DNA from 2 places in the Macrococcus armenti genome. Region 1 is predicted to be linked to the other one. Evidence: riboswitches for the same ligand, from Rfam matches in the RefSeq annotation. Region 1 holds a riboswitch; the other holds the start of a gene.
What was found. Region 1 has a riboswitch for S-adenosylmethionine ahead of LAU42_RS02510 (methionine ABC transporter ATP-binding protein). Riboswitches for the same ligand answer to the same signal wherever they lie in the genome.
Positions count from the first base shown of each region.

Region 1 (5,213 bases):
AATTCTTTCGTGTGCTACTTACACTTCATCCAGCACAGAACTTTACCCAGAAACTACTTTCAAACTGGCGTACAAACTATATGAATGTTCTGGAAACAAGTACGACGCTTCAATATCCTGATTATTTCGTCAGCTATACGATCGGTGGTCAGTTCGGGGTGTTATATTTCTGGTTGCAAAATGACTGCCCGGAGCCGCCTGAAGTAATCAGTACGATTATTTATAATAATATACTTAAAATAAATCGATAAAGAGGTATAAGACAAATGTCTTACACCTCTATTATTTATTTCAGATTGTCTTCAATTTTCTTAATTTCGTCTGCATTTAAGTTTTTAGGAATCTCGCCATCTTTCGTGTCTTCCTTTAAGGCGTCTTTCGCTTTATCTGAATGATACAATGCTACAATTTTCTTATATGTTTTATTATCTTTATCTTTCGTTTGTGCAGCGATAACGTTAATATACGGAGCAACATTTTTACTGTTTGAATCTTCAAGGAGAATTGGATCGTTTTTAGGATTTAAACCAGCACGTGCTGCAACACCGTTATTGATAATACTCGCTGCAACATCTGGTAACACGCGTGGTGTTTGCTGTGCATCAATTGGTTTAATATTAATATCTAGTTTGTTTTCTTTAACTTTTTCCGGACCACCAAACAATCCAAAGTCATCTGATAACTTTATTAATCCTCCTGCTTCAAGCAAACGTAACGCACGTGCCTGGTTTGTTACATCGTCAGGAATAGCAATTGTATCTCCTTTTTTAATATCTTTAATTGATTTTACTTTTTCTGAATATACGCCAAGTGGTGCAAATACTGTCGTACCTAATACTGAAATATCAAGATTATGATCCTTTTTAAACTGATCTAAAAATGCAAAGTGCTGGAATGCGTTTAAATCAATTTCACCTTCATTCAATGCTTTATTTGGTGCTGTGTAATCTTGAAACTCTACAAATTCAATATTAATACCTTCCTGCTTTGCTTCTTTCTTCACTACTTCCCAAACTTTAGAGTCTACGCCAGTGACACCAATCTTCACAGTTTTTTCTTTACTCTCCTTACTCCCACATGCTGCCAGTACAACGATTAAACTTAATAATAATACGAATAATTTTTTCATGTTCATTGCTCCCTTTTATAGTCTATTTGTATATATGCTTGCAAATTTATTACCGATAAATTGTGTAATCTGAACGAGTATGATTAGTATGACGACTGTAATAAACATAATCAATACATCAAATCTCTGATAACCATATGTAAATGCCAAGTAACCTATACCGCCAGCTCCAACGAGTCCTGCTACTGCCGAGAATTCAATTAGTGATACAGTCGTAAATGTTAAACCTAATATTAAAGCACCCGCAGCTTCAGGTATGAGTACTTTAAATAATATATCGAACTTGCTTGACCCCATTGCTTCTGCTGCTTCTATCACACCTTTATCTACAGATACAATATTGTTTTCTACAATACGTGCGATGGATAATGAAGCTGCGAGTGTCATCGGGAAAATCGCTGCCCATATTCCAATTGATGTTCCAACTAAAAATCTCGTAACCGGGATTAATGCGACAAGGAAGATGATAAATGGAATGGGCCTGATCGTATTAATCAGTGCATTTAATATACCATTCACAAACTTGTTTTCCAGTATATTACCTTTTGCAGTCGCATAAAGTAATATTCCGAGTGGAAGCCCAATCAGTACTGCAAAGAATAATGTAATCACCACCATGATTAATGTGTTGATCGTCTGCTCGATAATAACTGGATAAAATGTTGTAATATCAGTTTTCAAATCCTTCTACCTCCTTTATATCAATTTTAAATTCACGTAATTGATTCAGCGCTGCATCAATATTAGAAGATGATCCTATCACTTCGATTAACAAATTCCCAAATAATCTATCAGTTAACTCGGTTATACCACCATACAAAATATTGAAATCAACCCCAAACTGTCGACCGACCTGACTGAGTGCCGGCTTTAAGATTTGCTGATGACTGAAAATAAAACGGTATAATTTACGATCTGATGTTTTAATTTCATTAGGTATATCATCATTTAATACGCTATGAACAAATCGTTTCGTAACAGGATGCTTTGGCGAAGTGAACAGTTCAAATACTTTATTCTGTTCTACGACTTTGCCGTGTTCCATTACAGCAACTTCATCGCAAATCTTTTTAACGACTTCCATCTCATGTGTAATAATGACAATTGTAATATTGAGTCTCTCATTTATTTTCTTCAGTAAGTTTAATATATCATCTGTCGTTTCAGGATCAAGCGCACTCGTTGCTTCATCACAGAGTAATATATCCGGTTCTGTTGCAAGTGCTCTCGCTATCCCTATTCTCTGCTTCTGCCCTCCTGAGAGTTGATTTGGATAATCATCTTTTTTATCAATTAAACCAACAAAGTTTAACAACTCATCAACTCTTGATTCGATTTCTGATTTGTTATATCGCTTTGATAATTTAAGCGGATATCTAATATTGTCTCCTACCGTTTTTGATTTAAATAAGTTAAATTGCTGAAATATCATACCGATATTCTGACGTCTTTTTCTCAATGTTTTCTCTCTTATCGTCGTAATATCCTGACCTTCTACGATAACATTCCCTGTCGTCGGTTTTTCCAGACGATTTATTAATCTCAGCAAAGTTGATTTACCTGCACCTGAGTAACCAACAATTCCAAATACTTGTCCTTTCTCAATCGTTAAGTCCACATGATTCAGTGCATGAACTTCACCTTTTTTCGTAGTATATACTTTCGTAACATCCTGAATTTCGATTATGCCCATTTTTCCTCCTCCTTCAAATAAAAAAACACTCACATAGCTTGAGCTAAATGAGTGTTATACGTTCAACATTTATCTGCCAAGCTAATGCTTGATGGATTTAGCACAGTGCTCTGTAGTAGAGTCCGCTGCTGAGACTTCATCGGGCCATATCCCTCTGTCTCTCTTGATAAATTATTATTAAGTTGTTTTACATATTACATGTGATACATAAATAAGTCAATATTATTTTTAAACTTTTTTAAAAATTTAGTTTTTTTTAGAAACTCGATAACCCTGTAAACTCCTGTACACGGTATAAGACGTCTTTAATAAACGATGGATCTTTCTGGACGTCATAATCATCTGTTACATGCGCATATTTGTTTTCCCACATTGCATCAAATGTATCGTTTAGTTGTTTAAATACGCTTAAGTCGCTTTTACCGGAAATCACAACGTCTGTTTCCATGTTATAGTCTCCAACGTTTCGACGTGTTAAGTTCGCACTTCCAAGTATTACAGTGCTCTCACCAGTCGATAAACTTCTAAAAAGTGTATATTTCGCATGGAATTGTTCTCCGTGACTCACCGCCCATCTCACTTTTATATGATCGTCTGACTTTGAGATGAGTTCATGCGCAACAGGTTTGTTTGGTATACCCGGCTTTTCCTTTCCGAATGCTTCTTTATTTACATCTAAAATAATGCGAACCTCTACACCACGGTCTGATGCATTTAATAGTGATTTTACGATATCACGATCAGATAAATAAAACATTCCCATCTTAATATTATCCCCGGACTTCATGCTGTTAATATTTCGCAGTACCGCTTCTTTCACTTTAGCCTCTGTTACGAGTGTTGTTTTATAATCCATGTCATTGCTATATGCGTGATTTTTTATCGCGAAATCACTTGCTGATAAATTACTACCGCTCATGTTCAGTGCATGAATTTCACTTTTAATCAAATCTTCCTGTAATTGGCCTGTTACTTTTACTGCAACGTTCTGATGATGTCCGCTAGGGTCGTGTGGATTGCTGCTTGATATGATTGCGGCATCTTCTGTTACTAATGTTTTTCGATGATTCGCTTTCATATTAAGTAATCTTGCGAAACCTCGTACCGTTACATTCGGTGCTTCTTTAGAGAATATATTCGGAATGAGACCATTCTCGTTATTTCCGAAAAAGCGTAAAGTCGGTCGCCATAACCCTGAGTATATTGGATTTGAATCACGAAGTTTTACAAGATTCGTTTCATAAACAGATATACCATTATCACGCAACATTTTATAATGCGCTGGTGTGTAACTTCCATAAAATGAATTAATCGGATCTGTCAACATGTAGATTTGAATGTCTGGATTTTCTTTCTTTTTATTTATCAGTGCATGCGTAAGTTCTGTCGTCAGTTTCGGAAACTTAACATCACCATCATATGTATCATTGAATAAGAACATATCAAGAATAATAAAATCATCTGCTGCTTTAATCGTTTTTAACTGTTCATTGAATATTTCGTGCTCATAGTACATTTTTTTATTTTTTTCGTACGTTTTATCAATGAGTAATTTCACGTCATTTGTCTTACTCGGTTCATAAGCCTTACTAATACCTGCTGGGAGCGGTTTCATCGCGCCATACACTGCACTGCAAACATAAATAACACACCCGATTATAAAGATATGTTTAAATTTAAGTTTTGATTTTTTTCTTTTGCGTTTACGCTGCGTTTTTTTATTCACAGCTTTTTTCTTCGCCATCGATTTACCTTTAGATTGAACTGCATTACGTTTTTGCTGCATGATGCACCTCCTATTAAAAGTATAACAAAAAGCAGGGGAAATCCCTGCTTATTTTACAAATATAAATGTTCTTTCAGCATTATCGATTAAGTATAAATGATTACCTTCTTCATCGATTTTATTTTCATCAACGATAGCTTTAAATGATTTGCGTTCTACCTTTTTTGCACCTTTAATGTCTTTAATAGAATCTACACTCGAGGCGAAAGATAAATCTGTTGATTTTGGTAATTCATATACTTTACCTTCTGGTAACAAGTCACTATATTTATCTATGAAGTTCTCCTGTTTCAAGAACGCGATAACTTCCTTATCATAAAGCGAAATAGGAACATCATAACTGCCGGCTTCATATACAGTGCCATTGTAATTTTCATATTCGAATGTAACAGCATATTTACTACGTCCTGCTTCTAATTTGCTACTGAAAGCTTTATTATTAATAGACGCTTCAAGCACTTTTACTAAACGTTCCTTCTGTTTCTTATTAAGTCCTTCACCTGTATATGAATCTTCGCTAATTTCATGTTGTATAGAAATCGTATCATTTACGCGATTACTTAAATCCAGTGCTTTCGTTAAGATTGATTTATTTTCTTCAGTGT
Region 1 is NZ_CP083608.1:452,432-457,644, reverse strand. Features, by position in the region: gene LAU42_RS02525 (TetR/AcrR family transcriptional regulator) at 1-251, shown strand, start outside; gene LAU42_RS02520 (MetQ/NlpA family ABC transporter substrate-binding protein) at 287-1,129, opposite strand; gene LAU42_RS02515 (methionine ABC transporter permease) at 1,145-1,810, opposite strand; gene LAU42_RS02510 (methionine ABC transporter ATP-binding protein) at 1,800-2,816, opposite strand; SAM riboswitch class I at 2,889-2,995, opposite strand; gene LAU42_RS02505 (phospholipase D family protein) at 3,079-4,608, opposite strand; gene LAU42_RS02500 (ABC transporter permease) at 4,657-5,213, opposite strand, start outside.

Region 2 (5,213 bases), 1.1 Mb from region 1:
AGAAACGTGATGATATCATCCGTCTTGCCATTCAATACACAGACCGCGTCATTTATAATTGTCAGAATCCTAATATGATTAACCATGCGATTTTTCTCAAAGCCAATTGCTATACCATTCTTGAAGACTATGAAAATGTTGTGTCTTTAATCCATGACCGACCATATAAACTTGGTGAAGAATTATTACTCGCACATAGTTATTTACGATTAGGAAGAATAAAAGAAGCTAAAATTGTTGTACAAGCTGAAATATATCAGCAACTCATTATTCTTATCACACACCTCAACATGCTGATCCAATTTAAATTAACAGATCAGGTAGAGGAAACGATTAAGAGAGCTGAAGCAATTGTTCAAAGTTTTAATATCAACACACTTCATCCAAATACTGCACTCAACTTTAATTTATTATCAGCAATGCACTATGCGTCAAAAGATACAAATCGCTCAATCAATTATTTAAAACAATACGTTGCAAACTGCAGAAGCTTGATACAGGAATATTACCTTCACGGAGATGACTATTTCGATGTTATAGATGAATGGCTAAATGATACTCCGACAGGAATCGTTGCACCGATTGATAAAGAAAATATAAAGAATACGATGCTACAGACACTGTATCAACTGCCTCATTTCAATAACTTACGTGAGAATCAAGATTTTAAAAATATTGAGTTTCAGCTTCAGCAACTGATAAAGGAGGAAAAATAATGAATACTGATATTACTGTATTAGGTGATTACCTGCCATTTCTAATACCATTGATAATATTACAAGTTATTTTAATGTTGTTCGCACTTGTCAAAGTTATTAAACGTGACTCTTTTAAAAACCTTAATAAAGCATCATGGATTTTAATCATAATATTCGTTAACATCATTGGACCAATTTCTTATTTAGTCAGTGAGGAATATCAATGAGTATTCTAAAATTAATTCATATAAACAAGAAGTTTGCTCATAAAGTCATTCTTCAAGATGCATCATATTGTTTTGAAACTGGAAAAATATACGGCTTCATTGGTCCGAATGGTTCAGGAAAAACAACAACGATAAAAATGATATTAGGACTTTTACGTCTGGATTCAGGGCAAATATTAGTTAATGATCTCCCTGTAACTTATGGTGAAACACCCACAAATAAATTTATAGGATATTTATCAGATGTACCTGAGTATTATCACTATATGAATGCAAGAGAGTATTTGACACTATGCGCTAAAATCACTTCTATTAAACGAGATGAAGTCAATCAACGTGTTACCGACCTACTCAATGAAGTTGGCTTAGATGACTGTAATATTCGCATCACTAAATATTCACGTGGCATGAAACAAAGGCTTGGTATTGCTCAAGCATTAATTCATAATCCAGAAATTCTTATTTGTGATGAACCGACGAGTGCGCTCGATCCGAAAGGAAGACAAGAAATACTGGATATATTAGAACGCATTAAACATCGTACCACTGTCATCTTCTCAACTCATATCCTGACAGATATTGAACGCATATGTGATGAAGTCATAGTCCTAGCAAATAATAAAATAACTAATATCAATACATTAAAACCTAACTTTGAAACACCATTAATTCGACTCAAATTAAAGATAAATCAAACAGAAAAAGAAAAACTAAGCCCATATTTTGATTATACGATTGATGGTCAGTATACATTCATATCATCAAATGATTCGGCCATGCAGACACTATATGAAAAATTAAATATGCTGCAAATTTACCCAGAATATATCGAGCGTATCGATAATAATATAGAAACGCTTTATTTGGAGGTTACATCATGAATCAGCTAATGATTATGCTTCAAAAAGAATGGACTGAGAGTATACGCACAAATAAATTAATACCTATTATCATCGTATTCATGATACTTGGAATTATGAGTCCTCTCACAGCCATTATAATGCCAGACATTATAAAGAATGCTCTCCCCTCAACAGTGAAAGACTTTAATATTCCTGAAGCTACCTATATAGATTCATATATTCAATTTTTCAAAAATATCAATCAAATAGGGCTCATTATATTAGTAATTATGTTCAGCGGTATTTTAACAAACGAATTATCAAGAGGAACATTGCTCAATTTAATTACAAAAGGTTTAAGCAGAAAATACATTATACTTTCTAAATGGATCATCAGTACAATCATCTGGACAATCGCATACATTATAGGTGCGCTCATCCAATATTCTTATACATTATATTATTTCAATAACGAAGGATCCTATAAACTCGCCGCTTACATGATGAGCTGGTTATTCGGAGTAATGTTACTTAGTATTATTATGCTTTTATCAACTTTGCTCAAGAATAATATTGCTGTAATGTTAGGTATACTGTTAATCGTTGTCATGATGTTCATACTTAGCATGTTTAAACACATTAAAGATAAGTTACCATTACAACTCATCCAGAAAAACACAGATATAATGATTGAAAAAACTGTATTTAGCCAAATGTTTACACCTATCATCATCACAATAATGATCATATTGTTAAGTATTATATTAAGTATATATCGCTTTAATAAGGCCGAAATTTAAACACAACAAGAACAAAATATGTTATAATAAATATACAAAAAAATAGCTCGTATCTTATTCAGAGCAGGTGGAGGGACTTGGCCCTATGAAACCTCAGCAACAGGCGTATGCACTGTGCTAATTCCAACAAGATGTAATCTTGAAAGATAAGAAGTTCTTACTCAAGCTCTTCTTTCTTTAAGATGAGCTTATTTTTATTGTAAAAATTTTATGAGGAGTGTTTTATATGAGAACGAGAGCAGATGTACTTGCAGATTTAAACGAACAAAGACAGGTAAAGCCGAACAGTTATGCATCGAATATGCATAAGGTTTACAAAATTCGAGAGCTGGAACAGGAATTAGGTAAGATCGAAGCTGAGGCTAATGATACTAGAGTACAAAATAAAGAACACATGCAGCAGAAAAAGTTAGAATTCATTGTCGACGGCTTTAAAATTACAGTAGAACGTTGTTAATAAAAACAACCGTGACAAATCAAGTCGCGGTTGCTTTTTTTTCAATATTTATTCGTCGTCCTTTATTATTTCACTTCTATCAAAGGTCTGACTATGATGAAAACGACTATTATTAAAATAAAGCAAAGTGTTTTTCATGCTCTAATCCATTTTTGATGATTCATAATAACTCATTTCAGTTTTTATATTTTTAATATACATCCAAATTATGTATATTAAAAAGTATTAAGAATATATTATTTATAAAAGATAATTATGCAAAAAAATTTGGAATGCATTGATATATTAAATACATGCATTCCAATTTTTATAAGTTTATTAATTCATCTACTATTACTTTCTTCAAAAGTTTCACTATAACTTTCTAGAAAAATTACCAATCCTACTAAAACAATAGTACTTAAAGTATTCGCATAGGGAATTTTAATAAATTCAAACAAATGTATATCATAATCAAATATATAATGACCTAACCAATATAAGAATTTTGAAAGAAGTATTAAATATATTAAAGCAATACAAAGATTTAAAACCCTAAATTTCAATATCTTATTCATATTACATATCCTCAAAGTCTAAATTTATAGGTAATGATGGCAGATCTTGTGCTTTTGTTAACGTATCAGTACATGGTATTGTTTCATCGACTTCTTCTAATTTAAATTGATCAATCCATACTTTACCCTTACCTAATAATAAAACTCCAAAATGTATTGATGCTGCACTTTCATTTACATCTAATACGACAGAGTAATAATTCCATTCATTTGTTCCGTTAATTGCTCTATCCATCATGTTATCAAACTGCATTACATCGTTTTTAGCATCATCAATTCTAGCCCATAATCCACATTTATCTGCTGACTCTGTTTTAATAAATGCTGAAAATTTCACACGTTTTTTATTATAAGATTCTGCAGAAATACTTTGCATTAAGGTTCCGAAAGTGTTCTCATTATACGTTGCGTCATTATCTTTAGATGATAATAAAGCTGATTGGTGTCCACTATGATATACCTTTGTATCCAATACGGTTTCATAAAGATGTGGCGCAGTCCCAGTCAATATCCATCCCTTAATATGTTCTGAAGTCATCACTACTTCCTCCTTGTTATCATTTATTAATCCACTCATCAATTTTCGATATTTACCTGGTGGTAATCCGTACACTGATTTAAACCTTCTCGAGAAAGCTTCCTGAGATTGAAAGTTCAGTACAAAAGCCAGATCGATAATACTAATATCGGTATACAATAAATATTGTGAAGCATAAGCAATACGTCTACTTATTATATAGTCATAAAATGTATAACCAGTCGCTCTCTTGAACATTCTCATCAAATGGAACTTTGAATAACCTGTGCGCTTTACATAATCGTCTAACGTATAATTTTCTAATAAGTTTTCCTCAACAAGTTCAATAATTTGATTGATATTATCCTGACTCAATATGTATCACCTCATAAATATTGTAACTGTTACTTGCGATTTGTTTTTGATAAATGTTGCTGTATTATATTATAAAAATCAATTTTAAGTTGGATGTCTCCAATACGCAAACTAGAGGTTGTCCCGTATAATTCTGAATGGCCAAATATGTTACAAAATGAAAAGATCGCATTAGCTCAAATTCTGAACGATGAAGTGATTAATATCCATCACATTGGAAGTAATTCAATACCTACTCTTAAAAACATAATTCAACTGAACTCCATATCATATTATTTTCTTTTTTAACACATATGTATTAAAATAAGATTATATTATTTTAATACATATGTGTTAAAAAGGAGATTGACGATGCCGAAAATAGTAAATCATGAAGCTAAAAAGCAACTAATATTAGAAATTGCCTATCATAATATACAGGAACTAGGTAAACAAGGCACATCTGTTAGAAGTATAGCCAGTGCAGCGAAAATGACACCTGGCCAAATCAGATATTACTTTCCAAATCAGTCTGCATTACTTTCAGAAATACTAAATATGCTTACTGAATCAATTGAATCAAATATCAAATCAATATTTATGGACCGAAACATACCTCTTGAAAAAAGAATTGTCGATGCAATATTACTAACAATGCCACTCGATAAGAAAAGAACCGCGGATATGATCGTGTGGTTGGCGGTACAAGAAGAAAATAGCACAATTAATGAAAATACGATGAGTGATGAAATCTACGTATT
Region 2 is NZ_CP083608.1:1,564,835-1,570,047, forward strand. Features, by position in the region: gene LAU42_RS08175 (helix-turn-helix domain-containing protein) at 1-716, shown strand, start outside; gene LAU42_RS08180 (PLDc N-terminal domain-containing protein) at 716-925, shown strand; gene LAU42_RS08185 (ABC transporter ATP-binding protein) at 922-1,806, shown strand; gene LAU42_RS08190 (ABC transporter permease) at 1,803-2,567, shown strand; SAM riboswitch class I at 2,619-2,720, shown strand; gene LAU42_RS08195 (hypothetical protein) at 2,794-3,024, shown strand; gene LAU42_RS08200 (helix-turn-helix domain-containing protein) at 3,583-4,473, opposite strand; gene LAU42_RS11990 (GrpB family protein) at 4,567-4,761, shown strand; gene LAU42_RS08210 (TetR/AcrR family transcriptional regulator) at 4,825-5,213, shown strand, end outside.
Region 2: it holds a riboswitch for S-adenosylmethionine, as region 1 does, so the genes downstream of both, LAU42_RS08195 (hypothetical protein) here and LAU42_RS02510 (methionine ABC transporter ATP-binding protein) in region 1, are expected to answer to the same signal.